Regions from separate parts of the Arthrobacter sp. efr-133-TYG-120 genome, predicted to be linked through region 1. Evidence: predicted binding sites of a transcription regulator. Region 1 holds the regulator's gene; each other region holds the start of a gene.

Evidence for each region. The regulator Rex, encoded in region 1, represses fermentation and respiration genes when NADH is low (regulators of the CRP and FNR family bind a similar motif). The targets are predictions, from matches to a motif close to CTTGTGAANNNNTTCACAAG.
Region 2: a site for Rex is predicted at 4,449-4,468, ahead of QRN51_RS17890 (glyceraldehyde-3-phosphate dehydrogenase). Genes of this name have one in related genera too.
Region 3: a site for Rex is predicted at 2,980-2,999, ahead of araB (ribulokinase). Genes of this name have one in related genera too.

What each region holds. Positions count from the first base shown of each region.
Region 1 covers NZ_JARVRI010000017.1:129,105-139,428, forward strand. The annotation lists gene ccsB (c-type cytochrome biogenesis protein CcsB) at 1-800, opposite strand, end outside; gene resB (cytochrome c biogenesis protein ResB) at 800-2,551, opposite strand; gene QRN51_RS12065 (cytochrome c biogenesis CcdA family protein) at 2,551-3,306, opposite strand; gene QRN51_RS12070 (TlpA family protein disulfide reductase) at 3,321-3,971, opposite strand; gene QRN51_RS12075 (histidine phosphatase family protein) at 3,974-4,636, opposite strand; gene QRN51_RS12080 (YceI family protein) at 4,840-5,388, shown strand; gene QRN51_RS12085 (hypothetical protein) at 5,588-6,250, shown strand; gene QRN51_RS12090 (hypothetical protein) at 6,486-7,334, shown strand; gene QRN51_RS12095 (redox-sensing transcriptional repressor Rex) at 7,381-8,088, opposite strand; gene QRN51_RS12100 (glutaredoxin family protein) at 8,140-8,394, opposite strand; gene QRN51_RS12105 (HAD family hydrolase) at 8,472-9,290, shown strand; gene QRN51_RS12110 (30S ribosomal protein bS22) at 9,560-9,658, opposite strand; gene QRN51_RS12115 (helix-turn-helix domain-containing protein) at 9,832-10,044, opposite strand; gene QRN51_RS12120 (3-deoxy-7-phosphoheptulonate synthase) at 10,203-10,324, opposite strand, start outside.
Region 2 covers NZ_JARVRI010000032.1:14,206-24,529, forward strand. The annotation lists gene cysK (cysteine synthase A) at 1-596, opposite strand, end outside; gene msrA (peptide-methionine (S)-S-oxide reductase MsrA) at 672-1,196, opposite strand; gene QRN51_RS17870 (Nif3-like dinuclear metal center hexameric protein) at 1,343-2,254, shown strand; gene QRN51_RS17875 (zinc ribbon domain-containing protein) at 2,365-3,102, shown strand; gene QRN51_RS17880 (YaaA family protein) at 3,174-3,938, opposite strand; RNA gene rnpB (RNase P RNA component class A) at 4,052-4,442, shown strand; gene QRN51_RS17890 (glyceraldehyde-3-phosphate dehydrogenase) at 4,687-6,183, shown strand; gene QRN51_RS17895 (hypothetical protein) at 6,269-6,478, shown strand; gene QRN51_RS17900 (HNH endonuclease family protein) at 6,611-7,408, shown strand; gene QRN51_RS17905 (acyltransferase domain-containing protein) at 7,435-8,286, opposite strand; gene def (peptide deformylase) at 8,290-8,862, opposite strand; tRNA gene QRN51_RS17915 (tRNA-His) at 8,987-9,059, opposite strand; gene orn (oligoribonuclease) at 9,190-9,816, opposite strand; gene mptB (polyprenol phosphomannose-dependent alpha 1,6 mannosyltransferase MptB) at 9,968-10,324, shown strand, end outside.
Region 3 covers NZ_JARVRI010000010.1:101,666-111,989, forward strand. The annotation lists gene araA (L-arabinose isomerase) at 1-487, opposite strand, end outside; gene QRN51_RS06195 (L-ribulose-5-phosphate 4-epimerase) at 522-1,214, opposite strand; gene araB (ribulokinase) at 1,211-2,935, opposite strand; gene QRN51_RS06205 (LacI family DNA-binding transcriptional regulator) at 3,039-4,049, opposite strand; gene QRN51_RS06210 (zinc-dependent alcohol dehydrogenase family protein) at 4,191-5,246, shown strand; gene QRN51_RS06215 (glycoside hydrolase family 15 protein) at 5,361-7,229, shown strand; gene QRN51_RS06220 (zinc-dependent alcohol dehydrogenase family protein) at 7,248-8,246, shown strand; gene QRN51_RS06225 (SPW repeat protein) at 8,370-8,732, opposite strand; gene QRN51_RS06230 (hypothetical protein) at 9,023-9,310, opposite strand; gene QRN51_RS06235 (sugar ABC transporter substrate-binding protein) at 9,327-10,324, shown strand, end outside.

The DNA.
Region 1 (10,324 bases):
ACGAATCCCACGGTGTTGATGCGGTAGGACAGGTTTTCCAGGCTCAACGCGTTCGGTACGAGCCGCATGAAGCCCAGTTTGTCCACGCCGCCGGCCGCCAGGGTCTTCTGCCGGTGCGATTGCAGCAACTGCAGGGCTGACATGGCGAACGTCAAAGTGAACAGGGACGCGGACATCACGGCGATGGAGACGTGGATGACCAGCCAGTAGCTTTGCAGTGCCGGAACCAAGTGGCCTACCGGGGTCCAGTAGGTCACGGACGCGGCCACCATCATGATCACCGCGAGGCCCAGTACGAAGGTGCCCAGGAAGCGCAGGTCACGGCGGATGAGCGAAAGCAGGAAGACCGCAACCACCAGGAAAGCGCCGGTGGTCAGGAACTCGTACATGTTGCCCCACGGCACGCGGCCTGCGCCGATCGCGCGGGTGATGACTCCGGCACCATGGATTGCCACGCCGATGATCGCGACCGCCACCGCCACGCGGGCGGGAATGCGGCGCTCGGCGGCGTACTTCATGTCACCGCCGGCGGTCTGGTTGACGGAGGTGATGGCCGACGTCGGGCGCTCGGTACGGCCGGCCGGTCCGCCGACGTCGCTTCCACCGGCACGCCCGGCGGCGACCGGAACCTTGACCTCGGCTGCCACGGAAGAGGCTGCCTTCAGGTCCACTGCCTTCAGCATCTTGCTGCTCTTGGCGAGGTCCCACGCGAAAGCGATGAACGCCACCGTGTAGGTGCCGGCCGCGAGCAGCATGAAAAGCTCGCTGTATTGGCCCATGGTTTCGTTGATGGGGAGCATTACTGGTCCTTCGAGGTTGAGGAAGAAACGGTGTCGGTGGACTGATCTGTGTGGAGCAGCCATTCTCGTTGCAGCAGTTCGCGGATCGCGGCAGCTTCGCCGGCCAGCCTGTGGTCCTCGCCGCGGGCAAGGAGACCGTACTCCACCATTGTGCGCCCGTCGTCGTGGGTTCCGGTGCGGACCCAGACGCGACGGCGGTTCAGGTAGAGGGAGAGAATCAGTCCGGCGACCGCAAGCAAGGCGAACACGAGCGCGGTGGCCTGGCCCGGATTGTGGTGGATGTCGACGCCGACGTACTTCTTGACGCCGTCGAAAGTGATGCTGCCCTTGCCGTTAGGAAGCGTGTAGGTGCCTCCCGGGGCGAGCGCGATGGCCTTCTCCGCCATGCCGCGGCCATTGAGCGGGGTCAGCTTGGCTACATCGAGCTCGAAGACGTTCTGCGGGGCGCCCTTGTTCAGGCCGAGGTCGCCGTAGTACGAGTTGAGGTTCAACTGCGGGTTGAAGAGTTCGGGATCGCCGCTGTAGGCGACACCCTTGTCCGTCACCATGGCCGTCGGCAGGAAGAATCCCGCGAAGCCGAGCTGATCGGGCTTGGCATCGGGAACCTTGATGACCACCGAGGAGTAGTAGTTGTCACCCTGCAGCTTGGCCACGACAGGCCCCTGCATCGCGACGTTGCCGGCGCCGTCCCGGACCGTGACCACGGGAGCGTAGCCGTTGCCCGTCAGGTAAATGCTCGTATCGCCAAGGGACACGGGATCGTTGACCTTGAGGACCTGCTTCTTGGCGGGCGCGTCCGGGGTGTCCTTGGTGGTGACGTCCGCCGTGAAGTCGATGGGCTGGCCGAAGTGTGCCGACGATTCACGGTCGAACTTGACGTCGAACTTGTTCAGCTGGATGGAGTACGGCTGCAGCCAGCTGCTCTGGAAGTTGGTGCCGGGGCTGAATTGGTCGTAGCCCACCAAGGTGTTCACGAACGTGTCGCCTTCCACCAGGATGCGCTGGCCGCTGTAGCCGAACAGGCCGCCGACCGCCACCGAAACCAGCACTCCGATCAGCGAAGCGTGGAACACGAGGTTTCCCACTTCCTTGAGGAAGCCGCGCTCGGCACCCAAGGACGGCATGGCGGCGTCGACGTCGCGCACCTCCACGCGGTAGCCGCGCTTCTTCAGGACCGCAGCGGCGTCCGAGATAGCCTTCGACGCCGGGATCCCGGCGTCGGCGGGCAGCACAAGCGTGCCGTACTCCGGGAGGCGGGAGAGACGCTTCGGGGTCCGCGGCGGCTGGGAGCGCATTGCCTTGTAGTGGGCGATGGCCCGTGGCGTGACGCAGCCGATCAGGGAGATGAACAGCAAGATGTAGATCGCCGAGAACCAGGCAGAGGAGTACACGTCGTAGAGCTGCACGGAGTCCAGGAGCTTGCCGTAGTCCGGGTGGTCGCTGATGTACTGCGTCACGATCGAAGGGTTGGCCGGGCGCTGCGGGAACAGCGAGCCGGGAACAGCCGCGACTGCCAGGAGCAGCAGCAGGAACAGCGCCGTACGCATGCTGGTCAGCTGGGTCCAGGCCCATCGCAGCATGCCTACGATCCCCAGGACCGGCAGTGCCGCCTCGGCCTTGGCCTTGTCAATCGCCTTGCCGGCGGCCTTGCCAGCTGCGCTGCCAGAGGCGTTGTCAGCGGCGTTGTCAGCTTCCACGGATTCGCTGGCGGACTTGTTGGACTTCGTTTTACCTTGCACGGGCTCGCTCATCAGATCGGCAACTTCACATCGGTTTGGAACCAGTACTGCAGCCCGGTAACCCAGGCGCCCCACACTCCCGTGGCCATCAGGATTCCCAAGAGGATCAGGATGCCCCCGCCCATCCGCTGGATCGCGAGGCGATGCTTGCGGAAGAAGGACATGACACCCATCCCCCGGCGGACTGCGAGGGCTATCAAAAGGAAGGGAATGCCAAGGCCAAGACTATAGACAAACGCCAGGAGCGCCCCCTTCGCCGCGGACGATCCCCCGGAAAGGCTCAGCAGCTGAACTGCGGAATAGGTGGGGCCAATACAGGGGGCCCAGCCGAGTCCGAACGTGATGCCCAACAAAGGAGCACCCCACAGACCGGCTGGCGGCTTGGCATGGATTTTGGCGTCACGCTGCAACCACCCGAAGCCGCCTAGGAACACAACGCCCATGATGATCACCAGCACGCCCAGCAATTGCGTGATCCACGCGTTCTGCGGGCCGGTGATGAGGGTCCCCAATTGGCCGAACGCGCCACCGAGCAGGACGAAAATCGCGGAGAATCCGAGGACGAACAGGCCGATTCCCGCGAGCATGCGTCCGCGCTTTTGCTTCTGGAGGTCGACGCCGCTCAGCCCGGTCACGTAGCCAAGGTAGCCAGGCACCAGCGGCAGGACGCATGGCGACAGGAAGGACACGAGTCCGGCCAGCAGGGCCACGGGGATGGCCAGCAGCAAGGAACCACTCAGGATGGTCTCGGCGAAAGGGCTGTTCACGCTGTCCGGGCCACCTACTCGGCAACCGCGGTGGTGATGAGGGCCTTGAGGGTGCTCTTCTCGATCTCGCCCAGGACGCGGGCGGCAACCTTGCCTTCTTTGTCCAGGACGAGCGTGGTGGGCACCGCACCCGGGGGCACAATGCCGGAGACAGACAGGAGCACTGCGCCGTCTTTGTCATTGAAGCTGGGGTACGTGAGCTTGAACGTCTGGTCGAAGGCGTCGGCCGTAGCCTTCTCGTCCCGGAGGTTCACACCGTAGAACTGGACACCTTTGCTCTTGAACTCCTGGTGCAGTTCCTCAAGAATCGGCGCTTCAACCCGGCACGGCGCGCACGCGGCGAACCAGAAGTTGAGGACGGTCACCTTGCCGACCAGGTCCTGCGGAGTCACGGCAGTTCCGTCGAACAACGTGCCCTTGATCCCGACGGCGGCCTTACGGTCGGCTTTGGCGAATTCCGTCACCGAGCCGTCCCCGGCGACGTAGTTCTTGTTGTCGCCGGCTTTGGCTTGCTGGGCCAGGGCGTCTTCCTGGGCACAGGCGGACAAGCCCATGGTCAATGCAGAGAGTGCCACACCACCGACAGCGAGGAAGCTGCGGCGTGAGGTCAAGGCTGCGTTGATTTTCTGGCCGCTGGTCTTGCGGCTGGTGGTATCGCGGTCCATGGTCATGCTCCGGGCGTCTTCGCGGCACCGGGCAGCAGCACGGCGGCGGGTTCGCTGTACTCCACCCGCGCAACCTTGCCGCCGTCGAACACCAGGGAAGTCAGCGACGTCAGCGTGCACTCGCGTTTGCGCGGATCGTGCCACAGGGGCCGGCCCTCCGCGCTGAGGCGCGTGGCGTAGATGGGAAGCTGGTGGCTGACGAGGATGGCTTCGGCGCCATCGCCGCCGAGTTCGATTGCCTTCAGCCGGGCGTCCTCGACGGCGGCACGCATCCGGGCGACCTGGTCCTGGTACGACTCGCCCCAGGACGGACGCAAGGGGTTGCGGTACTCACGCCAATGCTTGGGCTTGATGAATTCGGAGATGTTGGCCTTGAGCCCTTCGAAGTGGTTCTCCGCCTCGATGATCCGCGGTTCCGTGTGGATCTGGAGGTCCAACGCCTGGGAAGTGGGAAGGGCGGTTTCCTGCGCGCGGGTCAACGGCGAGGCGACAAGGTAGACGATGTTCGCCCCCTGCGCGACGCGGGCAGCGAAGTGGTCCGCGAGCATCTTGGCCATCTCGCGGCCGCGTTCGGAGAGGTGAAATTCGGGCAGTCTGCCGTACAGAATGCCGTCGGGATTGTAGACCTCGCCATGGCGGAGCAGATGGACAGTTGCTTGGGGCATGTTTACCAGTTTCTCAAAGAAGGCGGGCGATCTGAAATCTTCTACGTTTCGTAGAACTGAAAGTTTCTTCAGAATGTTCCCTGAAGGTGGAATAAAAGATGCATTTGCATGTTTATACTTGACACAAGGTTCGGTTGACACTTCAACTAAGTACGGCCGAACGACCGATGAAGCTACGATCACACCTTCCCAAGGAGAACCCCATGACTCTTCCCGCAAACGTCACCACCGGCGTCTGGACCCTCGACAACTCGCACAGCGAGATCGGCTTCACCGTCCGCCACGCAGGCATCAGCAAGGTCCGCGGCCAGTTCACCGAGGCAGAAGCCACCCTTGAACTTGGCGGCAGCCTGGCCGACTCCAAGGTCGCCGCAAGCATCCAGACCGCCAGCTTCGACTCCGGCGACGCCAACCGCGACGGCCACGTCAAGGGCGAGGACTTCTTCGATGTGGAGAAGTTCCCGGAAATCACTTTCGTCTCCCGCCACGTCAAGGCCAACGGCGACAGCTTCGACCTCGTGGGCGATCTGACCATCAAGGGCGTCTCCAAAGAGGTCACCATCGAAACCGAGTTCAACGGCGTAGCCGTTGACCCGTTCGGCAACACCCGCGCAGGCGTTTCCGGTGAGACCACCATCAGCCGCAAGGACTTCGGCCTGACCTGGAACGCAGTGCTCGAGGCCGGTGGCGTCCTGGTCAGCGACAAGGTTGTCATTAACCTCGAACTGGCCTTCATCGCACCTGCCGCCTAATCCACCAGGTTCCCAATCCCCCGGGCTAACGGACTGAATGGCGCCTTCGGGGCTGCACACGATCGCGTGCGCAGCCCAGGAGGCGCCATTTTTTGCTCGCGGTGTCACCCGCCTATTGTTCGGGTAAAAGCCGATACTTAGCGGCGAATTAGCCAAGAATTTCCTATGAATCCTTAAACCTCAGGTCTAAAGTGATGCCATGAGTAACCCAAACGAAGCTCCTCAGCCTCAGCAGCCCGGAGCCCAGCCACCGCAGCCCGGCAATGTCCCTCCTGCGGGTTACCAGCCTCCGCAGGGATACCAAGCACCTCCTTCTTACCAAGCGCCTCCCTCTTACCAGCAGCCCGCCCCCGGATACCAGCAGCAAGGCCAACCCGCCTATGGCATGCCAGCGGGTCCGAATACCGCGCCGCCGGCAGGGCTCGGCTACGCGGCCCCCGCGCGGAACACTTTTGGACTCGACTTCAACAACATCGCGCAGCGCTTTCGGGACACCACCGGAGTCCCGCAGCAGCTAACCATCTCCTACTGGTTGTGGGTCGCGGCTGCCGCCCTGGGTATTGTTGCCAGCTTCCTCAACATCTTCACGATGCGCGGCCTCTTCGGCGAGATGATGGTGGGCCCTGGCATCGTGGGCCTGATTTTCAGCCTGGTGTTCGCAGCCCTCTACCTCTTCATTGCCATTCGGCTCAAAGAGGGCTCCCGCTGGGCGCGACTTGTCCTGACCATCCTCGGAGCCTTCGCGGTGATTTCCCTTCTGGTCCAGGTGGTTACCCTTAACCTCAACTTCATCGGATCGGCGGTAGCCGTCGCGGCTGCGGTCTTGATGTGGCTTCCGGAGTCCAGGAAGCACTTCGTATAACCACCAACGCAGCACCCATGGCTGAAGGCCGCGGCCGGTCCCGAAAGGACCCCGCGGCCTTCCGTTTGTCCATGCAGGATTCACGGGAGCTCCGCCGAAGCTTGTTCAGCGAGAATTCTTCCCGTGAATCATCACCAGCGCTGTGCCGTCGGGGTACGGTGGAATTAAGCCGAGCTGGGGGCGGGGCACGTTGCACCCGGCAGCCGTATCTGCAGTCGACACGCAAAGGAATGCCATGAGCACCCCTCCGTACCCGCCGTCCACTCCGGACGAGAATCCCACCCCTGAGGAGCCGAAATACGGCCAGCAAACACCTCAGCAGGGTCAGCAGCCGCAATACGGCCAGCAAACTCCGCAGTATGGCCAGCCTTCCGCGCCTCAGTACGGCCAGCAGACACCGCAGTACGGCCAACAGGCACCCCAGCAGCCGCAATACGGCCAGCCTTCCGTGCCGCAGTACGGCCAGCAGGCTCCGCAGTACGGCCAGCAGCCTCCACAGTACGGGCAGCAGGCTCCGCAGTACGGCCAGCCTTCCGTCCCGCAGTACGGGCAGGGCGGCCCCGTCACTTGGCCGAGCCAGCAGCCCGCTGCGACGTCCGGAGTCCCGCAGCTGGTCAACACGGCATTCCTGATGATTGTCGGCGCGGGTGTGCTCTCATTCATCAGCGCACTGATCCTTGCCTTCACCGGCGGCGACACCTTCACCGCGATGATGGAACAGTCCGCTGCCCGGCAGGGTCAGGCGCTGCCCGCCGGCGCAATGCAGAGCATGCAAGGCGCCGTAGTCATTGGGGCACTCATCGGCGGCCTCATATCTTTGGGCCTCTACGCACTTGTTGCTTTCCCTGTCCGTAAGGGCAAGAACTGGGCCCGGATCCTAGGAACCGTCTTCGCCGCAATCTCGCTCGTTGGCCTGTTTGGTGGATCATTCACTTTCGGCCTGCTTTACGGAGTGGCCCAGCTCATCACCATCCTCTTGGGCATCGCCGCGATCGTGATGCTCTATTTGCCGGCCTCGGCGCCGTACTTCCGGAAAGCCCAGCCGTTCGCGAACCCTTACGGCCAGGCGCCGTACGGCCGCTAGGCGCTAGACGCTAAAACCAAAACAACGGGTGCAGACCCGGTCCGGCCTAAATGGCCTGGCCCGGGGTCTGTGCCCGTTGTGCGTGATACGCCAGGATCTGGAGCTCAGTGGCCATGTCCACTTTGCGCAGATTCACGTACGGAGGAACTTGCAGCAGCACCGGGGCAAAGCTGAGGATGCTGCGGATACCCGCGCTGATCACGCGGTCGCAGACGCCTTGTGCCACCGCGGCCGGGAGGGCCAGGACAACCATGTTGGTTCCGGTCCGCTGAAGGACCGTTTCAAGATTGGCGGCGTCGCTGACCCGCAGCCAGCCGACCTCGTTCCCGATAATCATGGGATCGGCGTCGAGGATCGCCACCACGTCGAAACCGCGCGACTCGAAGCCGCCGTATCGTGCCAAGGCCTTGCCCAGGTTGCCGGCGCCCACAATGGCCACTTTCCAGTCGTGGGTCAGGCCGAGCGCCGCCGCGATATGCCGGCTCAGGTATTGGACCTCGTACCCGACGCCACGCGTTCCGTAGGAGCCGACGTAGGAGAGGTCTTTGCGCAAGGTGGACGAACTGACTCCGGACGCTTCGGCCAACGCCTCGGAGGAAACCCGTTCCACGCCTTCACCGAGCAGGGAGTTCAGAGCGCGCAAGTAAAGCGTCATCCGGGCCACAGCCGCGGGCGGTATCTGCTTCGCGGCAGACTCCTTGTCCCCGGGTACAGCCTCGGCGGACGGTTCCAGCGCAGTCACGTTCTTCTCCATTGCGTCGCTTTGTTTTCCCACTCTATTGCCAACAAAGCTCTGCACGCATGTTCAGGCGGCGATGGCCTTCTTCAGGACCCGCACCAATCGTGCCTCATCGATTTTCCAGAAATCCCGCTGGATTCCGTCCACGAATACCACCGGGATCTCCTCGGCGTAGCGCTCGCGCAGTGCCGGGTCAGTGTCGATTGACTGTTCGGTCCACGTGAGCCCAAGGCTTGAGGTCACGCGTTCGACGGCGTCCCGCGCCGCGGCGCAAAGGTGGCAGTCAACTTTGGTGAGGAGTACGACGTCGGGATTTGGCATGGTTCAACGGTATCGCTTCAGCGTCGTCACGGCAGTCGCGAACGGCAGGGGGCCGGACGATTGACTAGACTCGAGGCATGCCCGTCGAGAAGAACGCCGTTGTGGCCACCGCGCCGGCTGCAACGCAGCAACACGGCGAAGCCGCATTCTTCGACGTCGACAACACCCTCATGAAGGGTGCCAGCCTCTTCCACGTTGCCCGGAAGATGTATGAACGCAGGGCCTTCACGCTCTCCCAAGCCGCGGGCTTTGCCTGGAAGCAGTTCAAGTTCGTGCTCCGGGGCGAAAAGATGGAGGACGTCCATTCCGTCCGGGATTCCGCGCTGATCCTCGCGGCCGGTATCAAGGTGTCCGATATCAAGGAGCTGGGCGAAGAGGTCTATGACGAGATGATCGAGTCGCGGATCTGGCCCGGTACCAAGGCCCTGGCGGAACAGCACCTGCGTGTTGGCCGGAAGGTCTGGCTCGTCACCGCCACGCCCATCGAAGTTGCCACCGTCATTTCCACGCGGCTCGGCCTGACCGGCGCCCTGGGTACCGTGGGTGAGGTTGAAGATGGCGCTTACACCGGCCGGTTGGTGGGCGAGATCCTCCACGGGCCAGCCAAGGCCGTGGCCGTGCAGCGCGTAGCGGACGAAGAAGGCCTGGACCTGAAGCGCTGCTGGGCGTACAGCGATTCGCATAACGATATCCCGCTGCTCACGTTGGTGGGCCACCCCGTGTGCATCAATCCCGACGCCGGGCTTCGCCGCCACGCGCGGGAGAACAACTGGCCTGTTTACGACTTCCGTTCCGGCCGCCGGGCAGCCACGCTCGGCCTCAAGGCCGCGACCGTCGGAGGCGCCGTCTACGGCTTGTGGCGGGGCTTCTCCAAGTTCCGCAGCCCGAGGGCCTAACCCCAGCAACCCTCGCTCACATATACCCGCCTCCCCGGCAACCCTCGCTCACATATACCCGCCTCCCCGGCAACCCTCGCTCATATATACCCGCCTCCCCGGCAACCCTCGCTCACATGATGTGACGACCGCAGTTCCGGCATGTGCCCACATACCTGAGCGAGCGTTGTCGAAACGGCCGACATATGTGAGCGAGCGTCACCGGGGACGGACGCAAAAATGCCCGCCGCCTTGAGAGGCAACGGGCATTCACGCTGTAGGAAGTATCTCTACTTCTTATTGCGACGCTGGTGGCGGGTCTTGCGAAGCAGTTTGCGGTGCTTCTTCTTGGCCATACGCTTGCGGCGCTTCTTAATAACTGAACCCACGTAAGTTCCTTACCAAACTAGATTGAGATTCTGTCTGCTGGGTGAGGTCCTTGAACTGAGCAACAGACTTTACAACTGACAGATTCTTACAATGACGTAAAACGTTCCTTAACAGGGTACCGCTTATCGGGGGCACCCAATGACCGCTGGCCCTTGAGGGGACCAAGCGGGGCTCAAGCCGTCTCTGAGTGTCCGTCGACGACCGCGCCCTTGAGGTACTGGCTCACGGCATCTTCGGGGACCCGGAATGATCGTCCAAATCGGACGGCCGGCAATTCTCCCGAGTGGACCAGACGGTACACGGTCATTTTGGAAACCCGGAGGACTTCGGCAACTTCAGCCACTGTCATGAAACGCGCGTTCGAGAAGTTAGTCTCTGCGGACATTTCTCCATATTCCTTTGCTCTCAGCGGTTAGCGGCGAACCCCAGCATTCATTACCTGGTGTGCCGATGCTGAGCCATCAAACAACCATGTGCTAGATACTCTAGAGGCTGCTGGTACCAAAGTGAAAGTCTTTCGTCCAAGTGGAGACTAGGTTTCACTTAGTTGGAAGCAGCTATCCGACGCTTTCGGGCCGAGGCCGCCAACTGGTTCAGGACGGACACCGTGACGTCCCATTCCATGCAGGCGTCGGTGACGCTCTGGCCGTACACCAGCTCTTGTT
Region 2 (10,324 bases), on a different contig from region 1:
TGGATTTCGGGCTTGCGCTCCTTCAGGACCTGTCCGACGCCGGTGATGGTGCCGCCGGTGCCGACGCCGCCGACGAAGATGTCCACTCCGCCTTCGGTGTCCGCCCAGATTTCCTCGGCCGTGGTGGCGCGGTGGATTGCCGGGTTTGCCTCGTTGGCGAACTGCTGGGCCCAGATGGAGTTCTCCGTGTTAGCGACGATCTCCTGTGCCTTCTCGACGGCGCCGCGCATGCCTTCAGAGCCGGGGGTCAGCACAATCTCCGCACCGTAGGCGCGCAGCATGACGCGGCGCTCGGTGGACATGGTTTCCGGCATCGTCAGGATGACCTTGTAACCGCGTGCCGCACCGACCAGGGCCAGCGCGATGCCGGTGTTGCCCGACGTTCCTTCGACGATGGTGCCGCCCGGCTTCAGCGCACCGGACTTCTCGGCGGCGTCGACAATCGCCACGCCGATACGGTCTTTGACGCTGTTGGCGGGGTTGTAGAACTCCAGCTTCACGGCAACCGTGGCGTCCAAGCCTTCGGTGAGCCTGTTCAAGCGGACCAGGGGGGTTCCGCCGATCAGCTGGGTGACGTCGTCGTAGATCCGTGCCATGTAATCATGCCTATTCTCTGAATTCGCTGAAATAGCTACTGCTGAGGTCAGCCTAACGAGCGGTGCTACACGCTGCTACGCGCGGAGCCACGAAGAGTAATATTTCCGGGCCTTGGCGAGCTTCGGGTTGATGATGACCTGGCAATAACCTTGCTCGGGGAACTTGGCGTAGTAGTCCTGGTGGATGGACTCGGCTTCGTAGAATTCCGGCAGCCTGCTCACCTCGGTCACAATCGGCTTGGACCACAGTTCCTGGTTCCGGAGGATGGCTTCCTCGAAGAGGATCTTTTCTTCAGTGGTGGTGTAGAACATCGAGGAACGGTACTGGGTTCCGACGTCGTAGCCCTGGCGGTTGAGCGTGGTGGGATCGTGCAAGGCGAAGAACATGTCGAGGATGATGTCCGCCGGAATGATGTCCTCGTCGAAAGTCACTGCGACGACCTCTGCGTGACCCGTCATGCCGGAGCAGACGTCGTAATAGTCAGGGTTGCGGATGTGCCCGCCCGTGTAGCCGGAAACCACGGAACTGACGCCCTTGGTCTTCTGATAGACAGCGTCGAGGCACCAGAAGCAGCCTCCGCCAAGTACAAAAGTTTTCATGATCTCTTCAATGGCCGGGAGTCCTGGATGATTCCCGCACAACCTTACGGGAGTGTGACGGAGCAGATCCCGCCGGTGACAACAATCTCAAACAGTCCGATGGCCGCAAGCGCGACTTGGCCGCCGGATGCGCAAGAATGTAATGCATGGAAGCTGTGAACACCGCGGTTGCAGATACGGGATCCGGGGAAGAATCGGAGAACGGTGCAGCCGGGACGCCAGGTACCCCCACGCTCGGTCAGGTCCTCTTGGCAGTGGAGGAGCTCTGGCCGGAATCGCTTGCCGAGGAATGGGACGAGGTAGGACTGGTTGTCGGACGGCCAACCGCTACCGTCACGAAGGTCATGTTCGCCGTGGATCCGACCCTCGCCGCCATTGAAGAGGCCATTGAATGGGGCGCCGAGCTCCTCGTTACGCACCATCCGTTGCTGCTCAAGGGCGTCACCTCCGTTGCTGCCACGAGCGCCAAGGGCCTCGCCGTCCATCGGCTCATTGAGTCCGGTACCGGGCTGCTGACCGTGCACACCAACGGGGACTCCGCCGTCGGTGGCGTTTCCGATGTCCTCGCCGACGCGTTCGGGCTGGACAACGTTGTCCCGCTGGCGCCTGCGGCCCACGGCCTGCCGGAAGAGGGGATCGGCCGGGTCGGCGACTTGCCCGAACTCATGACCCTGGGAGACTTTGCCGCGCGGGTGTTCGAGATCCTGCCTTCGGTGGCCGGCGGCGTGCGGGTCGCCGGGGACAAGGACGGGCTGGTGCGCCGTGTGGCCGTTTGCGGCGGCGCCGGAGACAGCCTCTTCGACGCCGTCCGGGCCAGCCAGGCGGACATCTACGTCACCGCGGATATGCGGCACCACCCGGCGTCCGAGGCGCGCGAAGCTGCCGTTGACGGGAGGCCGTACCTTGTTGACGTATCGCATTTCGCGAGCGAGTGGCTCTGGTTGCCCGCCGCGGCCGAAGCGCTCGGCAACGTGCTCGCGGACCAGGGCCACGACGTCGAGATCCGTGTGGCAACCACCAACAGCGATCCGTGGGACTTCATTCTGACTCCCGGCTAGGCCTGGCGGGCGAGGCAGGGGAGCGCCCTAGGCGATAGAGTCGAGACAAACAGGCCCAAGGCCTGGCTGGGGCTGAATACCAACCCCGGCACGATCAAGCGGAGGTAAGCGTGGCCAAGGCAGCACCGGCGGAACAGTTGAAATTGCTCGAACTGCAGGGGTTGGATGCGAAGCTCAAATCCTTGGCGAACCGCCGCCGCACGTTGGAGACAGACCCCCGCATCACTGATCTTCAGGACGCCCTCAGTGTGGCCAACGGCGCGCTTGGAACCGCGAAACTTGCCGTCCACGACGCCGAAACAGAGCTGCGCAGGTCAGAGGCCGACGTCGAGCAAGTGGCGAGCCGCATTGCACGGGACGAAGCCAGGTTGAACAGCGGCACCGGACTTTCCAAGGACCTCGTCGCGCTGCAAAGCGACATCGCATCACTGAACAAGCGCCGTTCGGACCTTGAGGATGTCGAGCTGGAAATCCTCGAACGCCTGGACGGACTCAGGGAGCGCCAAGCGGCGCAACAGCAGATCGTCGATGATATCCAGGGGTCCTTCTCCGGGATCCGTGCCGAGCTGGACGCCGCGATCGCCGAGATTGTTTCCGAAGAGACGGATGTACGCGCCCAGAGGACCGGCTTCGCCGAAGGGCTCGACGCCGGGATGCTGGCCATCTACGAAAAGACCCTTGCCAAGCGCGGTGTGGGGGCCGCCCGGCTTTTCCACGGCAAGTCCGAAGGCTCGGGAATGACGCTCAGCCCCGGCGACCTCGCCGAGGTCAAGGCCGCGGCCGAGGACGAGATCGTGTTCTGCCCCGACTCCGGCTGCATCCTGGTGCGCTCCGCCGAGTGGAACTAACCGCCTGTTCCCCACCCAACTAGCTCGCAGTTAATGTCGTTATGAGGCGTCAAAACGACATCTAGTGCTAGTTAGTTGGGGAGGATGATGCTGAGGGTGTGCGGCTTGCGGGCGGTGCCTTCCGTCAACTCCGCCGTCCAGATTTCCGAGGCTGCCTTGAGGAGTTGTTCGGGCGTCCCCGGCGCCTTTCCTCGGCGGCTCAGCAAGTGCCGGGCCAGTTCGCCGCGTGTGTGCTTGGCGAAGTGGCTGACGACGGTGCGTTTGCCATTGGACTCGGAAAAGACGTTGACGGAGACCGTCTGCGCCGCGGGCGGAGCCCAAGCCGCCGCGTAGGTGCTGGAGCGGCAGTCCACCAGCAGCTCGCCCTCCACCAGCGAGGCGAGGGCCTCGGTGAGCTGCGGCTTCCAGAACGACGCGAGGCGCCCGACGTCGGGCAGTGCCGTTCCCATGGACAAGCGGTAGGCGGGCACGCGGTCGCCGAAACCGATGGCGCCCCACAGGGCGGACACCACAAGGATCGACTCCACCGCCTTGCGGCGCTGTGCCGGCGTCAGGGTCTTGTAGCCAAGCGCGTCGTAGAGGACACCGGAATACACCTGATGGGCAGGGGCGGCGGGTTCGGCGTGGAGCCGGGTATTGCGTTCGACGTCGTCCCTCAAGGACGCGCCCACCCCCAGCAAGGCGAGGGCGTCCTCGTGCGCGCTGACCAGGCCCAGCGCGTCGAGCACTTTGGCCCGGTAGCTGTTGAGTTCCGGAAAGCTCAGGGACTCCCATTCGACGGCGGAGCCCTTCTCAGCGGGGGTCTTGCCTTCGGAGGGCGGCAGCAGAATCAGCACCAGTCGATATTAGCTGTATTGCCAGTAATACGGGCGCCAGCTGCCTAGCGGTACCTTCCGGCAGTGCCGTCCGGAAATGCGCAGGGCCCGACGCCGGTAGACTGTAGGGCGGATGGGTTGACTAGGCGGCCGCGCGCCACGTGAGTGGCTCGAGGAACGTCCGGGCTCCACAGGGCAGGGTGGTGGGTAACGCCCACTCGGGGTAACCCGCAGGCCAGTGCCACAGAGAACAGACCGCCCGCGTCTGCTTGTGCCAGCACAGGCAGGCAGCAGGTAAGGGTGAAACGGTGGTGTAAGAGACCACCAGCTCCCTGGGTGACCAGGGAGGCTAGGTAAACCCCACCCGGAGCAAGGCCAGACAGGGCACGATCGAGGGCTGCTCGCCCGAGTGTCCGGGTAGGCCGCTGGAGGGCGTCGGCAACGGCGTTCGTAGATGGATGGTCGCCACTCCTTCGCCGGCAACGGCAGGGAGGACAGAACCCGGCGTATCGGTCAACCCATCCCTTCGCCTATGTGAGTGATTTCACGCGTTCCGGCGGCCAAGTCGTCCCGTGCCAGACCTTAGAATGGACAGTGAACGTAGAAGTTCCACCGCCGGTTCTGCGTTCGCAGCCGGCGGTTTTTCTTTGCAGCGTTCAAGGTGTCCGGGCAGACCGAAGTCCCGCCGATGCCAGTGCCGCAGGATTACTCCGGGCGGCCGCCATCTACGTACGAGGACGTATGTAGCTGACCCTAGGAAGGTAGTTCTGTGAGCCAGTCATCAGATTCTTGTCTTGATACGTGGATGGGCCGCGAAGCGCTGGCCGAGGCCATGATTCCGGTGATCGGCCGGCTGTACCGTGAGAACAACGTGGTGACGAGCATCCACGGGCGCAGCTTGATCAACAAGTCGTCGATGAACATCCTGAAAGCCCACCGTTTCGCGCGCCGGATGAGCAAGGACGAACTCCGTCTCGAAGAGACCGCGCCGCTGCTGAACATCCTGGCCGAACTTGACCTCGGGGCCGCTGCGATCGATATCGCCCGCCTGAACGAGAAGTACAAGGCCGAGGCCGCGGGCACGCCCCTGGAAGACTTCCTCCGCGCCGAGCTTGCCGAGGTTGTCGGGCGCCGCGGCGCGGACGACCGGACCAGCACCGACGTCGTGCTTTACGGTTTCGGCCGCATCGGCCGCCTGCTGGCCCGCCTCCTGATCGAAAAGGCCGGCGGCGGCCACGGCCTGCGCCTGCGTGCGATTGTGGTCCGCAAGGGCGCCGAGAACGACCTCGTCAAGCGCGCCAGCCTGCTGCGTCGCGACTCGGTGCACGGTTCCTTTGAGGGCACTATCCGCGTGGACGAGGCCGCCAACACGATCACGGCCAACGGCGTCCAGATCCAGGTCATCTACTCGGACAACCCCTCCACCGTCGACTACACGGCCTACGGCATCAAGGATGCCCTGGTGGTGGACAACACGGGCCGCTGGCGCGACGCCGAAGGCCTCTCCCAGCACCTGCAGAGCAAGGGTGTCGCACGCGTGCTGCTCACGGCTCCGGGCAAGGGCGAGCTGAAGAACATCGTCCACGGCATCAACCACTCCTCCATCGAGGACTCGGACACGATCGTCACCGCGGCTTCCTGCACCACGAACGCCATCACCCCGGTGCTCAAGGCCCTCAACGACAAGTTCGGCGTCATCCACGGCCACGTGGAAACCGTGCACTCGTTCACGAACGACCAGAACCTGATCGACAACTTCCACAAGGGTGACCGCCGCGGCCGCTCGGCCGCCCTGAACATGGTCATCACCGAAACGGGTGCGGCCAAGGCTGTGGCGAAGGCCCTTCCGGAACTGCAGGGCAAGCTGACCGGCAACGCGATCCGCGTTCCCACCCCGGACGTGTCCATGGCCATCCTGAACCTGAACCTTGAAAAGGGAACCACGAAGGACGAGGTCAACAACTACCTTCGTGAAATGTCCCTGCACTCGGAGCTGCGCAAGCAGATCGACTTCATCGACTCACCCGAGGTCGTCTCCACGGACTTCGTGGGCTCCCGCCGTGCAGGCATCGTGGACGGCCTCGCCACGATCGCCACCGACAAGCACCTCGTGGTCTATGTCTGGTACGACAACGAATTCGGCTACTCCTGCCAGGTCGTCCGCGTCATGGAAGAAATGGCCGGCGTGAACCCGCCGTCGTTCCCGGCACGCGGCGTCGCGGTGAACCTTGAACCCAAGGCAACGTTGGAGCCCGCCGGCGTCTAGCGGCCTAGGCCGAGGCCAGGAAAGACACAGGGTATTCCCGGCTGATGCGCTGGTATCAGCCGGGAAACCTGACCAGAATGGACGCATGGAAAGCGAAAAGATTCTGGAACACGAAACAACCCTTGAACACGCACTGGACGTAGCGCGCGCCAATCTCAAGGAAGCCCAGCGGCTTCTCGACGAAGCCAAGGCCGCACATGCAGCGGGTGACATCTCCGAGGAGCGGGTCATCCAATTGGGGTCGCTTCTCGAGCTGGCCGCCGAAGACCTGAAGCGTGTCACCAGGGAGCAGTAAGCCGCCCCTGCAGCTTGCGCTGTGATTGTTCCGACACTGTGACTTGTCCTCCACACTGTGGATATCAGCGTCGGCGAACAGCGCCTGAACTAGTCTCAAGGGACGTATTCCTGCCCGAAAGGACGCAATCCCTTGAGCACCACTTGGGCCGCCTATCGACGTGCCCGCCGCCACTCCCGGCAGGCCTGGGTACTGGTGATTCTCATCATCGCGGGTGGGCTTGCCGGCGTCGGGTGGTTCTTCACCGACGGCCAGTTCTCAGTGGGACAGGGCCCGGTCAACGGGCCAACGGAAGCTCCGGTCTTCGACCCGGAGTGGATGAAGCCGGTGGAAGCTGTTCAGTCGGTGCCCCTCGGTTCGGCGGTTGATGCCCTGGAGGGACTTCCCGTGAAGGGGCGCGCCGCCAAGGACAACTACGACCGCAATGAATTCGGCCAGGCGTGGCTCGACGTCGACCGGAACGGCTGCGATACCAGGAACGACATCCTGAGGCGGGATCTTACGGCAGCGGAGTTCACGGCAGGCTCGAAATGCAGGATCGCGTCCGGGGAACTGCGTGAGCCGTACATCGGCGAAGACATCCATTTCCGCAGGGGCTCCGAAAGCAGCTCAGCCGTACAGATCGACCATGTGGTGGCTCTCGGGGACGCCTGGCAGAAGGGGGCCCAGCAGCTCACCGCCAAACAGCGCCAAAGCCTCGCCAATGACCCCCTCAACCTGATTGCCGTCGACGGGCCCGCCAACGTGAAGAAAGGCGCGAGCGACGTCGCGAGCTGGCTCCCTGCCAACAAGGGCTTTCGCTGCCATTACGTCGCGCGGCAGGTTTCCGTCAAAGCCGCGTACCGGCTCTGGGTCACCCAGGCGGAGAAGGACGCCATGAAGCGCGTCCTGGACTCGTGCCCCGGCCAGCGGACCATCAGGGCGACGTAGCCAACTGAGGCCGCGAGGTGGCCGCTTCAGGCCGGGGTGCTCCGTGCTGCGGGAAGCACCAGGTGGCCGTGTCCAAGTTGCCAGACCCCGCCGTCGTCGATCCTCTCCAGCACCACCCGCTGAAGCGAGGTCTCGCGGGGGAGCCGATCGAGGTTTTCCATGCCGCGCTGCCGGAAAGTGAAATAGACAGCGTCGCCCGGAGCGTCTGAGCAGCGGTCCAGGGTGAATCGGCGGGCAAAAGCGGCGATGTTGCTGTGCGGGAGTTTCCGGGCCAGGTAGGGGTCCAGCATCCAGGAGTCGCAGCTCGCCACGGAGACCGCTTTGTGCGGGAAGTGACGGTCGAAGAACTCCCTGGCCTGGCTGAAGCTCGTGTCCACGAGGGCAGGGGACAGGCCGCCATCCTCGGGGATGTGCACACCCAGCACCCAGGAGTCACTTGCGGCGGCGGAGCCTTCCTCGTCGCTGCGGACAAGGTGGAATTGCAGGCGGCCGATACGGAAGATGTTTCCGGCCATGTGGAGGGTCAGCCATGCCCACGTGTCCAAGCCGAAGCGACCATGGACCCTTCGGTTGATTCGAAGGTTCAGTCCCACATCGGCCAGGATCGCGGCGGACGATTCCGGCGGAATGCCAAGGGAAAGATGATGGCCGTGGACTACGGGCGCAAAGCGCAGGAGCGCCTCGATCCAGTCCGTTTCCGTGCAGCCATCGGCGGAGGCGGACGTGCTCGGAAAGACGCCCAGACGGGCGTCAAGGCTGGCAAGGGCCCGTCGAGTGCCGTCTCCAGGAGGTGACGCCAGCAGCGAGGCACACTCAAGAGCGTCCTCGCCCTGGATGTCGAGAAGCGTGAACAATTCGTCCTGCGCGACGCCCGTCATCGCTCAGTGACCGAAGGGGTCCGGGTCGACACCTGGCATCCAGCTCAGCCCGGGCACTCCCCAGCCGTTCTTCTTGACCTGCTTCATCGCCTTCTTGGCGTATCGGTCAACCAGGCGGTTCACATAGAGCTTGCCGTCGAGGTGGTCGAATTCGTGCTGCATGACCCTCGCGAACCAACCGGTCGCGACGAAATCCACCGGTTGGCCGTGGCCGTCGAAGCCCTGGACGCGGGCCCAATCGGCCCTCTGCAGGGGGTAGTGCTCCCCTGGGAAGGACAAACAGCCTTCGACGTCTTCCTCGGGATCGGGAAGGGCGCCAGGGATCTTGGAGAGGGTGAGGACCGGGTTCACCAGGACGCCTTCGTCCGGAGCGTCGTCGTCGTTTGCGTATTTGAAGATGAAGATCCGCTTGCCTACCCCCACCTGGGGTGCCGCCAGACCGACGCCGTTGGCCGCCTCGTTCGTTTCGAACATGTCGGCAATCAAGGTGCGCAGCTCGTCGTCGAACACTTCCACCTCGCTCGCCCGGCGGTGAAGCACGGGTTCGCCCCAGATGGTGACTGGCAGGACGGTCATGTCAGGTGTTCCTCTGGTTCTCGGGTCTGGAATGGCCGGAATCGGCCGGAACAAAGCAAAGGCCGCACTGGATAACCAGTACGGCCTTTGGCTGCGATCGATAAACTGCTACCGACCTCATGAGGGTGAGCGACGGGGGTTGAACCCGCGACCTCCTGGACCACAACCAGGCGCTCTGCCAACTGAGCTACGCCCACCATGAGCCTTTTGCGCTTTCGGAATGACCCGTTAGCTGCGAAGGCAACGACAAAAACTATACCCCGTCTTGAGGGGTGGTTTTGCCACTTTTGACCGTTTGGCTGAAATTTCCCGAAAAGGTGCCCCAGATCACGTGTCCTCCGGAGTCTCCGGGCCGGCTGCGATCTGCTTGGAAATCTTCTGCGCTGTGGCCGTATCGGGACCCGGAGCCGGGACGAACACTGCCTCCCGGTAATAGCGCAGTTCGTCGATGGAGTCCCTGATGTCGCCAAGCGCGCGGTGGCCGCCGTGTTTAGCGGGGGACTGGAAATAGGCGCGGGGGAACCATCGGCGCGAGAGTTCCTTGATGGTGCTCACATCGATGACCCGGTAGTGGAGGTGTTCAACGATGTTGGGCATGTCCCGTGCGAGGAACATCCGGTCGGTTCCGACTGAGTTGCCACCCAGCGGGGCCTTCTTCGGATCCGGTACCCACTTCTCGATGTACTCCAGGACGATCGCTTCGGCTTCGGCCATGGTCTTGCCGTGCGGGAGTTCATCCAGGAGTTTCGAGCGGGTGTGCATGTCGCGGACGAAGTCGTTCATCTGTTCAAGTGCGGCGTCTTCGGGTTTGATGACGACGTCGACGCCGTCACCCAGGATGTCCAGCTCCGAATCGGTGACCAAGGCCGCAACCTCGATCAGGGCGTCGTTCACCAGGTCGAGACCGGTCATCTCACAGTCGATCCAGACGATGCGTTCATTAGTAATAGGCACCCGACCAGCCTACAGTTCAGGCGCATGGGAAGGGTGGCGGGGCGCTCCATTCCGCCCCTGCGACGTACCGCGGCTGGTAAACTGGGCCGTTGTCGAGCGGTTGTTGCCTGCATCGATGAGCTGGACCAATGTACGTAGGGACTGGAATATCATGACGGCAGGCGGAACGGGCGTGGGCACCTCAAATAGCCGGGATGAGGCAAAGGAACCTGCGGTGCCGTCAGAGAAGGCCGCCGCCGGGCTCTACTCCCCGGATGCCGCGCACATCGGAGCCGGCAGCCCCGGACAGATCAAGGCCTACGTGGCTGTCTGGCAAGGATTTTTTGGATCCCTGATGATCTTCGTCGGCTCAATCGGAGCCGGCTGGATCGCCAACGGCTCGCCCATGTTCAGGCACCCCCTTGTCATCGCCCTGCGCACGGAAGGTTGGGGCGTGACGACCTCCACGATCCTGCTGACGGCGGGGGCCATGCTTTTGGTCAGGTCATGGTTGAGGCTCGGGCAAAGG
Region 3 (10,324 bases), on a different contig from region 1:
GCGTGACCTCGGGGTTGGAGACGTGCCCGACGACGGTCTTCCGCGGCACGCCGAGGCGGGACTGGATGTACCCGAATTCGCGGTCGCCGTGGGCTGCCTGGTTCAGGTTCATGAAGTCGAAGTCGATGTCCGCCCAAGGCAGGGCCACGTTCGCCTGGGTGTGCAGGTGCAGGAGCGGCTTGCGGAGCAGGTCCAGTCCCTGGATCCACATCTTGGCCGGGCTGAACGTGTGCATCCACGCGGTCACGCCGATCACGGCGTCGTCCGAGTTCGCTTCCAGAGCGGTGCGGCGGATCGCGTCCGCGTCCGTCAGCACGGGCTTCCAGACCAGCTTGACCGGAACATCGGAGGACGCGTTCAGTGCTGCGGCGATCTCCTGGGACTGCGCGGCGACCTGCTTGAGGACGTCCTCGCCGTAAAGGTGCTGGCTGCCGGTGAGGAACCACACTTCGTAGTGTTCGAGGGACGTGTTGTGGGCGATGGGCATGCGTTTCTCCTTGGAGGTTCGTGGGTGGCGCGCGTCAGCGGCCGTAGACGTTCTGGTAGCGGCTGTAGAGGGACTCGATCTGGCCGGCGTCGATGGGCAGCGGTTCACCGAGCTGCCGGGAAATGTGGACCGTGCGGGCCACTTCCTCGCACATCACGGCAGCCTTGACGGCGGAGCGGGCGTCCTTGCCGATAGTGAACGGTCCGTGGTTCTGCATCAGGACAGCCGGTGAATGGGACGCCCGCAGCGTGTCCACGATCCCGCGGCCGATCGAGTCGTCCCCGATCAGCGCGAACGGGCCCACCGGGATGGTGCCGCCGAATTCGTCGCCCATCATGGTCAGTACGCACGGGATAGGCTCCCCGCGCGCAGCCCACGCCGTCGCGTAGGTGGAGTGCGTGTGGACGACCCCGCCGACGTCGGGCATGTTCCGGTAGACGTAGGCGTGCGCTGCGGTGTCCGACGACGGCGAAAGGTCCGGATTGCCCCACGCCCCGTCGCCATCGCCGGCCACGGGAACCCCGTGGAGGTCCGTGACCACCATGAGTTCGGGCGTCAGCGCATCGTAGGAGACCCCGGACGGCTTGATGACCATCAAGTCATGCCCCGGGACGCGGGCGGAGACATTGCCCGCGGTCCAGACCACCAGCTCGTACCGGGTCAGTTCGGCGTGCAGCGCGCAGACCTCGCGGCGGATCGTGGCAATGGTGTCCAGCAGGGCGCTCATGCGGAGACCCCCGCGGTGAGGAGCGTTTTGCTCGCGTTCCGCTGGATCTTCTTGAGCCGGTGCATGACCTCGTTCGCTCCGCGGCCGAAGTAGTCATGCAGGGTCCGGTATTCGCGGAACAATTCCTCGTAGGCGGCGACATTTTCCGGGATCGGGGTGTAGACGGCGCCGGGCTCGGATCCCATGGCAGCCGCAGCTTCCCGGATGTCCTGGTACTCCCCCGCAGCGACGGCGGCGTGGATCGCCGAACCCAGCGCGGGACCCTGGGTGGAGCCGATCGTGGAGAGGGGCAGCCCCGTGATATCGGCGTAGATCTGCATCAATAGCGTGTTTTTCAGCAGCCCTCCAGCCACGATGAATTCCTTCACCGGCACCCCCGCGTCCCGGAAGGCATCCACAATGGTGCGGGTGCCGAAGGCCGTGGCCTCCAGCAGCGCCCGGTAGATGTCTTCCGGGCGGGTTGCCAAGGTCTGGCCCACGATCACTCCGGAGAGTTCGTGGTCCACCAGGACGGACCGGTTCCCCGAGTGCCAGTCCAGGGATATGAGTCCGTGTTCACCGATCTCCTGGGTGGAGGCGAGTTCGGTGAGGTATTCGTGGATGCCCAGGCCCGCGGCTTCGGCAGCTGCATGATATTCGGGCGGCACGCCGTACTTGGTGAACCAGCCGAAGATGTCGCCCACCCCGGACTGGCCGGCCTCGTAACCCCAGAGCCCGTCCACGATCCCGCCGTCGACCACTCCGCACATGCCCGGCACCTCACGAAGCTCGGAGCCGTTCATGACGTGGCACGTGGAGGTGCCCATGATCGCGACGAGCTGTCCCGGTTCCACGGCCCGCGCGGCGGGCGCGGTGACGTGGGCGTCAACATTCCCGACCGCGACGGCGATCCCGGCCGGGAGGCCGGTCCAGCCGGCGGCTTCGGCAGTCAGGTAACCCGCGGCGTCACCCAGGCGGCCAATGGTGTGGGCCAGTTTGGTGTCGACGAAGTCCTTGAAGCCCGGGTTCAGGGAGGCCAGGAATTCCCCGGACGGGTAGGCGCCGTCCTGGTAGATGCCCTTGTACCCAGCGGTGCAGGCATTCCGCACGTAGTTCCCGCACAGTTGCCAGACGATCCAGTCGGCGGCTTCCACCCAGTGGTCCATCGCCGCATACGCGCCCGGGTCCTCCTCCAGGAGCTGGAGTCCCTTGGCGAACTCCCATTCCGAGGAAATGAGCCCGCCGTAGCGCGGCAGCCAGGCCTCGCCCCGCTCGGCGGCGAGTGCATTGATGCGGTCCGCCTGCTCCTGGGCCGCATGGTGGCGCCACAACTTCACATACGCATGCGGCCTGCGGGCGAAGGCGGTCAGCTCGTTCAGTGGAGTGCCGTCAGCCTTCACCGGCACCATCGTGCACGCCGTGAAGTCCGTGGCAATCCCGACGACGGCGGCCGGATCGATCCCGGCGTCGCGCACCGCTGCGGGAACCGCGTGGCGCAACACGTCGCGGTAGTCTTGCGGCACCTGCAGCGCCCATTCGCCGGGAAGGCGGACAGCCGGGCCAGCAGGCTCGCCCGCCAGATCGGCCGGCAAGGCCTCCGTGATGACCGCGTGGGGGTACTCAAACACTCCGCTTCCCAGTTCCTTGCCATCCCTGACCCGCACCACCACGGCCCTGCCGGAAAGCGTGCCGTAGTCCACGCCGATGACGTAATGTTCGTTGCCGTCCGCTGTGACGTCCATGAAGTCCTCCAATAAGCCAGCCCGCAGCCTTGCGGATTGGTTCCATTGTGAGCGCTAACAAAATTCACGTCAAGCCGTCCTTCCCACATGAACATGAATACGATCAGGCGGGAGCCGACGTACTTTGGCGCACCACCAACTCTGGCTCCACCACCGTGGCGCCGACGCTTTCCCCGCCCTCGATACCGCTCAGCATGAGGTCCATGCAGCGCCGCCCGAGCTCTTCGAAGTCCTGGCGTACCGTGGTCAAAGGCGGCGTGAAATAGCCTGATTCGGGCTGGTCGTCGAAACCCACCACCGAAACATCCTCGGGCACCCGGACACCGGCTTCGTTGAACGCACGCAGCAGGCCCAGGGCCATCTGGTCATTTCCCACAAAAAGCGCCGTGGCGGTCCTTTCGCCGGCAAGCTTCCTGCCAATGTCATAACCGCTGCCGGCGCTCCAGTCCCCCACCACCAGCAAATCGTCCTGAAGGCCAGCCGCCTGCAAGGCCTCGCTCCACCCTTCGGCCCGGGCGACGCCGTCGATCCAGTCCTGCGGGCCGGCCACGTGCCCGATCCGGCGGTGCCCCTGCTCCACCAGATGCCTCACGGCCAATTCCGCGCCGCGCTTCTGGTCCACCATGGCTCCGCCGACCGACGCGTCGCCCAGCGACCCCACGGCCACTACGGGAACCCCGGCCTTCACTTCCGCCAACGCCAGCAGGGTGTCCGAATGGGGAACGATCACCACGATTCCGTCCACGGACTGGTCCAGGAAATGCCGGACCGCATCAAGGATCGCCTCCCGGTTGACCGCCCTCAAGGCTGCGATGCTGACGAAATAGCCGGCATCCCTCGCAGCCTGCTCGACGCCCAGCAGGGTGTTCGCCGGGCCGTACTGCGCCAGCTCGCTGGCCAGGACCCCGATGGTCTGGGAACGGCGGGTGACCAGGCTCCGCGCAGCAGTATTGCGCCGGTATCCCAGCTCGGCGATGGCGGCCTCGACACGCTCCCGGGTGCCCTTGCTGACGTTGGGGTGATCATTGATCACCCGTGAAACGGTCTGGTGCGAGACTCCCGCCAATTCCGCTACGTCTTCAAGCCGTGGTAAGCGCCCGCTGCTTTTTGTCATGGAGCTATTCTGCGTGACCTGGAGGCCAAGCGACGAACAGGACCGCAGCGAGTCCACGCTGAGCTACCGGCCAGTACAAGACCACGGGCATGCCGGGGATAGACTCGATTCAAGCCCAACAACCACCATTTGAGGAGCCCCATGCGCGCCACCATCATCCACGGTCCCGGCGACATCCGCGTTGAAGACCGTAACTACCCGACGGTCCAGCTGCCCACCGACGTCGTCGTCAAAGTCACTGCCTCCTGCGTCTGCGGATCGGACCTTTGGCCCTACCGCGGCGTAAAGCCCACCCACCAGCCTTCGGCCATCGGACATGAATTCATCGGCACGGTGGAAAGCATTGGCGACGACGTCACCGCCCTGGCGCCCGGCGATTTCGTGATCGCTCCGTTCGTGGTCAGCTGCGGGGCCTGCCCGCAATGCTTGAACGGCGTCACAGTTGCCTGCGATCATTTGGCAGGTTGGGGCGGCAAGGATGACAGCGGTCACGCGATCGACGGCGGCCAAGGCCAGGCCGTGCGCGTGCCGCTCGCCGAGTCCACGCTCGTCAAGGTTCCCGGCATCACGGAACCCGACGACGCCCTCCGCGCGAGCTTGCTGACGCTCTCGGATGTGATGGCCACCGGCCACCACGCCGCCCTCGCGGCGAAGGTCGGCCCCGGCAGGACCGTCGTCGTCGTCGGCGACGGCGCAGTCGGGCTCTGCGGCGTGCTCGCAGCAAAGCGGCTCGGAGCAGAACGAATCATCGCGATGTCGCGGCATGCCGACCGCCAGGCTATTGCCCTTGAATTCGGCGCAACAGACATCGTCGCTGAACGTGGCGAAGATGGCGTAGCCAAGGTCCGCGAATTGCTGGGAGGCGTTTTGGCCGACTCCGTGTTGGAGTGCGTCGGGACCAAGGAGTCCATGGAACAGGCACTGCACAGTGTCCGCCCGGGCGGCGCCCTCGGCTTTGTCGGTGTCCCGACAGGCGGAGCTGAGGCCCCCTTGCGCTACTTGTTCGACACGAACATTTCGATTGCCGGCGGCATGGCCCCGGCCCGCACCTACATCCCGGAACTGCTCGCCGACGTGCTTGACGGAAAGATCAACCCGGGCAGGGTCTTCGACACCGTGATGCCGCTCGAGGAAGCGCCCGAGGCCTACCGCGCCATGGACGAACGGCGCTCCATCAAGGTCCTGCTCACTCCCTGAGGCCATGGGCGGAACCCGCAGCTTCTTGCGGGATAGGTGGACTGTGGCGTGCACGCGGGAACGGCGAGAGAATCCATATAGGAAGCCTCGCCTGAACCCAAAGGAGCGAACAAAATGATCACTGGTGCCCCTGCGCGCCCGGTGGTTAACCAGGACGGGTATTTGCCCATCGAGGATCACGGACTCATTGGAGACGGGTCCACCTGCGCTTTGGTGGGACGGGACGGCGCCATTACCTGGCTTTGCTTGCCGGAATTCGACAGTCCACCGTTCCTTGCCGGGATCCTCGACGCGGAATCAGGCGGCCGTTTTGAAATAGCTCCTGTTCGCACCCTGGCATCCTCCCAGCGCTACACCGAGGATTCCTGCGTGCTGGTCACGTCCCTTGTGTCCGATCGTGGCGTGCTGCAGGTGACGGACGGGCTGACGTTGCGTGCGGGTGCCGACTTGTCGGAGCCGGTGCCGGCCGGCCGTTCCGAACTCCTGCGGCACGCTCGAGCCGTGGGCGGCGACGTCCCGCTGCGCATCAGCCTGATACCGAAGACCGGTGTCACTTTTGACACCCTGGCTACCGGCTGGAGGTTTGATTGGCGGCAGGACGGAGTCCACGAGGTCTACCTATGGTCTTCCGTTGAACTCATCCCCGACGGCCGTGGCCTGTCCGCCGAGTTGACGCTTCGCGCGGGAGAGACCCTGACCATGGTCCTGCACTGGTCCGGGCGGTTCCGGCTCCGTCAGCATCCGGAGAGCAAGAAGCTCATTGACCAGACCGTGTATGCGTGGCGCCGGTGGGCATCAAACCTGGATTGCGAAGGCTCCCAGGCGGAGTTGATGAAGCGTTCGGCCCTGACGCTGAAGATGCTGGACCACGCCGAGACGGGGGCCATCTTGGCCGCCGCTACCTCTTCGTTGCCGGAGTGGCCGGGAACGTCCCGGAATTGGGATTACCGGTACACATGGGTGCGCGACGCCTCGTTCTCCAACTATGTGTTCAGGCGCATTGGCGATCCCAGTGATGCGGACGTCTTCCTTGCCTGGGTCCTGACCAACGTCGAGCGGGACGGTGCCCCGCACGTCATGTACGCCCTGGACGGTTCCCAGCCGCCCGATGAGGTCGAGGACCCGCACTTGCGCGGATACCGCGGCTCGGCCCCGGTCCGGTGGGGAAACGGCGCCCGCCACCAACTCCAGCACGATGTGTACGGTGAAATCGTCGATATCGCCTACCAGTGGTCGGGCAGCGGCAAGCGAGTGGATGAGCGGCTCTGGGCCGCATTGGTACCCATTGTGGAAATGGCCATCAGGAGCTGGAGGGTTCCCGACTCGGGGCCTTGGGAAATCCGGGACAAGAGCAGGCCCTTCACCTACTCGGCGGCGTTATGTTACGTCGCGATCGACCGCGCCATCCAGATCGCGCGCAGGGACGGGCTTCCCTATCCCAAACGCCGGTGGGAGGCCACTGCCCGTCAAATCCGGCAGGCTGCCCTGACACAATCATGGGATCCCCGGCGGCGCACCTTTACCGAGAACCTAGGTGGCAACGGCGGTCTCGACGCGTCGCTCTTGACCCTTCCCGTCCGCAACGTCATTGATTTCGACGATCCCCGGATGGTTTCCACGACGAAAGCGATCGCGGCGGAGCTCGACGCCGGCAACGGACTTTTGTTCCGCTACCTGCCATCGGTTTCTCCCGACGGTCTGCCCGGAAACGAAGGGGCGTTCCTCCTCTGCAGCTTCTGGCTGGTGGACAACCTGGCAGGACAAGGGCGCGTGGATGAAGCCCATGAACTCTATGAGTCCCTCTGCAGCCGTGCGAATTCACTGGGGCTGCTACCGGAGCAGATCCACCCGGACACCGGAGAGTTCCTCGGCAACTTCCCGCAGGCGTTCAGCCATGTGGGCGTGCTGGCCAGCGGCCTGCGCCTGCTGAAAGCGGAGCGGCGGGCCGCAAAGGCTGGCGCTACCACGCGGAATCAGGGCTAGCGGCGAGGGGCGAAGCCGATGCGTGCGTGGTGGGTCCGGGAACCAGCTCCGATTGAATCCGGGCCGCTTGTCTGGGGCGAACGCCCCGATCCTCAACCAGGAGTGCATGAGCTTCTGGTCAGAGTCCGGACCTGTGGTGTCTGCCGCACGGATCTGCATCTGGCAGAGGGCGACCTCACCCCTCGGATGCCGAATGTAGTCCCCGGCCACGAAGCGGTAGGAATAGTCAGCGAGGCGGGCGAAGGGTGCGTGAGGTTCCGGCGCGGTGACCGGGTCGGAGTGGCCTGGCTGGGTGGAACCTGCGGGAGCTGCGGGTTTTGCCGCCGCGGTGACGAGAACCTTTGCCTCTCCCCCGTCTTCACGGGTTGGGACAGGGACGGTGGCTATGCCGAACAACTCACGGTGTCCGAGGATTTTGCCTATGCCATCCCGCCCCGGTTTTCGGACGAACAGGCAGCCCCTCTGTTGTGCTCCGGCATCATCGGGTACCGGGCGCTCAAACGGGCCGCTGTTCCGGAGGGCGGCCGACTGGGCATCTATGGTTTCGGAGGATCCGCCCATCTCACGGCGCAGATGGCGCGCCACCAAGGGGCGCAGGTGTACGTGATGACGCGTTCGGAGTCTGCCCGTGAACTGGCGCGGAAGCTGGGTGCGGTGTTTGTGGGCGACGCGTACGAATCCCCGCCAGACCCACTCGACTCGGCGATACTGTTTGCCCCTGCCGGGGACCTCGTCCCTGTCGCCCTCAAGGCATTGGGCCGGGGCGGGACCCTCGCCATTGCCGGCATCCACCTCAGCGACATACCGCCCTTGAACTATTCCGCCGACCTCTTCTATGAGCGGCAGCTCCGCAGCGTCACTGCCAACACCCGGGCAGACGGCGAAGAATTCTGGTCCCTGGCCGCGGAAATCCCGCTGGCTCCCACCACGACGGCGTATCCGTTGGCTCAGGCCGACCAGGCGCTCCGGGATTTGGCCGCTAGCCGTGTTACCGGAGCTGCCGTCCTGACAGTCTGAACAGCGGATGTCCCCGCATCGCAGACAAGCAGACGGGATCATAAACGGCGATCGGCGGGTCCGATAACGGCCCGCCGGTCGGTATTCCGCTGTTCAGCGTTTCAGCACATCGCGTTGAAGACTTCAGTGCGAAGGGCTGACCATGTGATGCCGATGTTCCTCGGTGCTGGGCTTGATCGCCATCGCGGTGACGACGAGCGCCACCAGGCCAGCGATCCACGATGTCCAAGCGACTCCGGCTTGCATGGAGTACGAGCCTAGCCACGGCGAAAGGAACAGCAAGGCACCAAAGGCCGCCTGCACCCACTCCATGACCGGCGTTCCGGGCATGGCCAGATTGATCACACCGCTAACGATCAGCAAAGCGCCGAATACGACCATCAAGGCAGCCGACGAGCCGGCGGCCGTGGTCCAGATGACCGATAAAGCAGCATAGAGACCGGCGACAACCGTGACCCAATCCTGCCATCGCGTCCATTTCTTCATTGAACCCACCTCTGTGATGTGGACTGCATTCCGGGGCACCAAGCAAGTGCTCCGGTATTGGTGTAACAAAATCCGCGCGCAGCTACTTCCCGACAGACGCGTGCGGTATTGGACCGCCGTCGTCGAATCCTGCCGCGCGCGAAGCCTTGCTAAGAGGGGACTTCCGGTCTAGAACGTAGTCATAGAGCAACATCGACGGACGTGCCCGGCGTCGCCCGGCACGTCCGTCCGGAGAGGACCCCGTGATATCGAGTCGCTGGTCGTAAAGTCGCAGTCAGCCCGGTGCTGACTCAGCGACGTCCGTTGGTGCGAACCGCCGTGGCCTCCGGCGTGGACTTGCGTCCGCCGCCAACGCCCAGGTTCCGGCCCGACCCCGCCAGGTCGCCTGCAGTCGCAACCAACAGAAGGAAAGAAATGCTAAACATGAAGGTCCCGGCACGAGGCGCCGGAACCGCCTTCATTGCAACCATCGCTATCACGGCACTCGCCGCGTGTTCGAGCACGGGCACATCTTCGTCGTCGTCGAGCACCGCAAGTTCCGGAGGAGCTGTACCGCAGATATCTGCGGATGCGTTCACGGCCGATTTCTCGGCAATGAAACAGCTCACGTCGCTCGCTTCACAAGGCAAGGGCATGGTGGGCGTACTGCTGCCGGACACCACAACCTCGGCGCGATACGTGACTTTCGACGCCCCGTTCCTGAAGAAGGCATTCGAAGCCGCGGGACTCGATTCCTCCAAGTTCAAAATCGACAACGCGCAGGGCAGCGCAAGCACGATGCAGACCCAAGCCGAGGCTGATATCACGGCCGGCGCATCGGTGCTGCTTGTGGACGCCCTGGACTCCGGTTCGGGCGCGGCCATCGAGGCGGCCGCCAGTGCGCGCGGCGTCAAAGTGATCGACTATGACCGGCTCGTCAAAGGCGGGACAAAAGATCGCACCTATGTCAGCTTCGACAACGTCAAGGTTGGTCAGCTCATCGGCCAAGGCGAAATCACGTGCATCGCTGACTGGAAAGTCACCAAGCCAAACATCCTGGTCATGGATGGCGACCCGACCGACAACAACGCGAAGCTGTTCGCCGAAGGTTACAACGGCGTACTCAAGCCGCACTTCGACAATGGCGAGTACGTCAACGTAGGAGAGCCGGCGGGCACGTGGACACCGTCAGTGGCTCAGACGACGTTCGCCCAGCAATACACTGCCCACCCGAACATCAACGCGGTTGTCACGCCGAACGACGACAATGCCAACGCGGTGATCGCCTACCTGCAGAGCAAGCAGATTCCCGCCAAGACCTTCCCGACGACGGGACAGGATGCGTCCTTGTCCGGCCTCCAGAACATCCTGAAGGGCTACCAGTGCGGAACGGTGTACAAGCCGATCTACTTTGAGGCCCAGGCTGCGGCCGCGGCAGCGCTCTACCTTCGGGCGGGCGTCACCGTTCCGTCAACCCTCGTCAACGGCAAGACCACGGACGACACCGCGAAGTCCGATGTCGCATCGGTCCTGCTGACCCCGCTGTGGGTGACCACGAAGAACATGGCGGACACTGTCGTCAAAGACGGCGCCGTAACGAGTTCTTCGCTGTG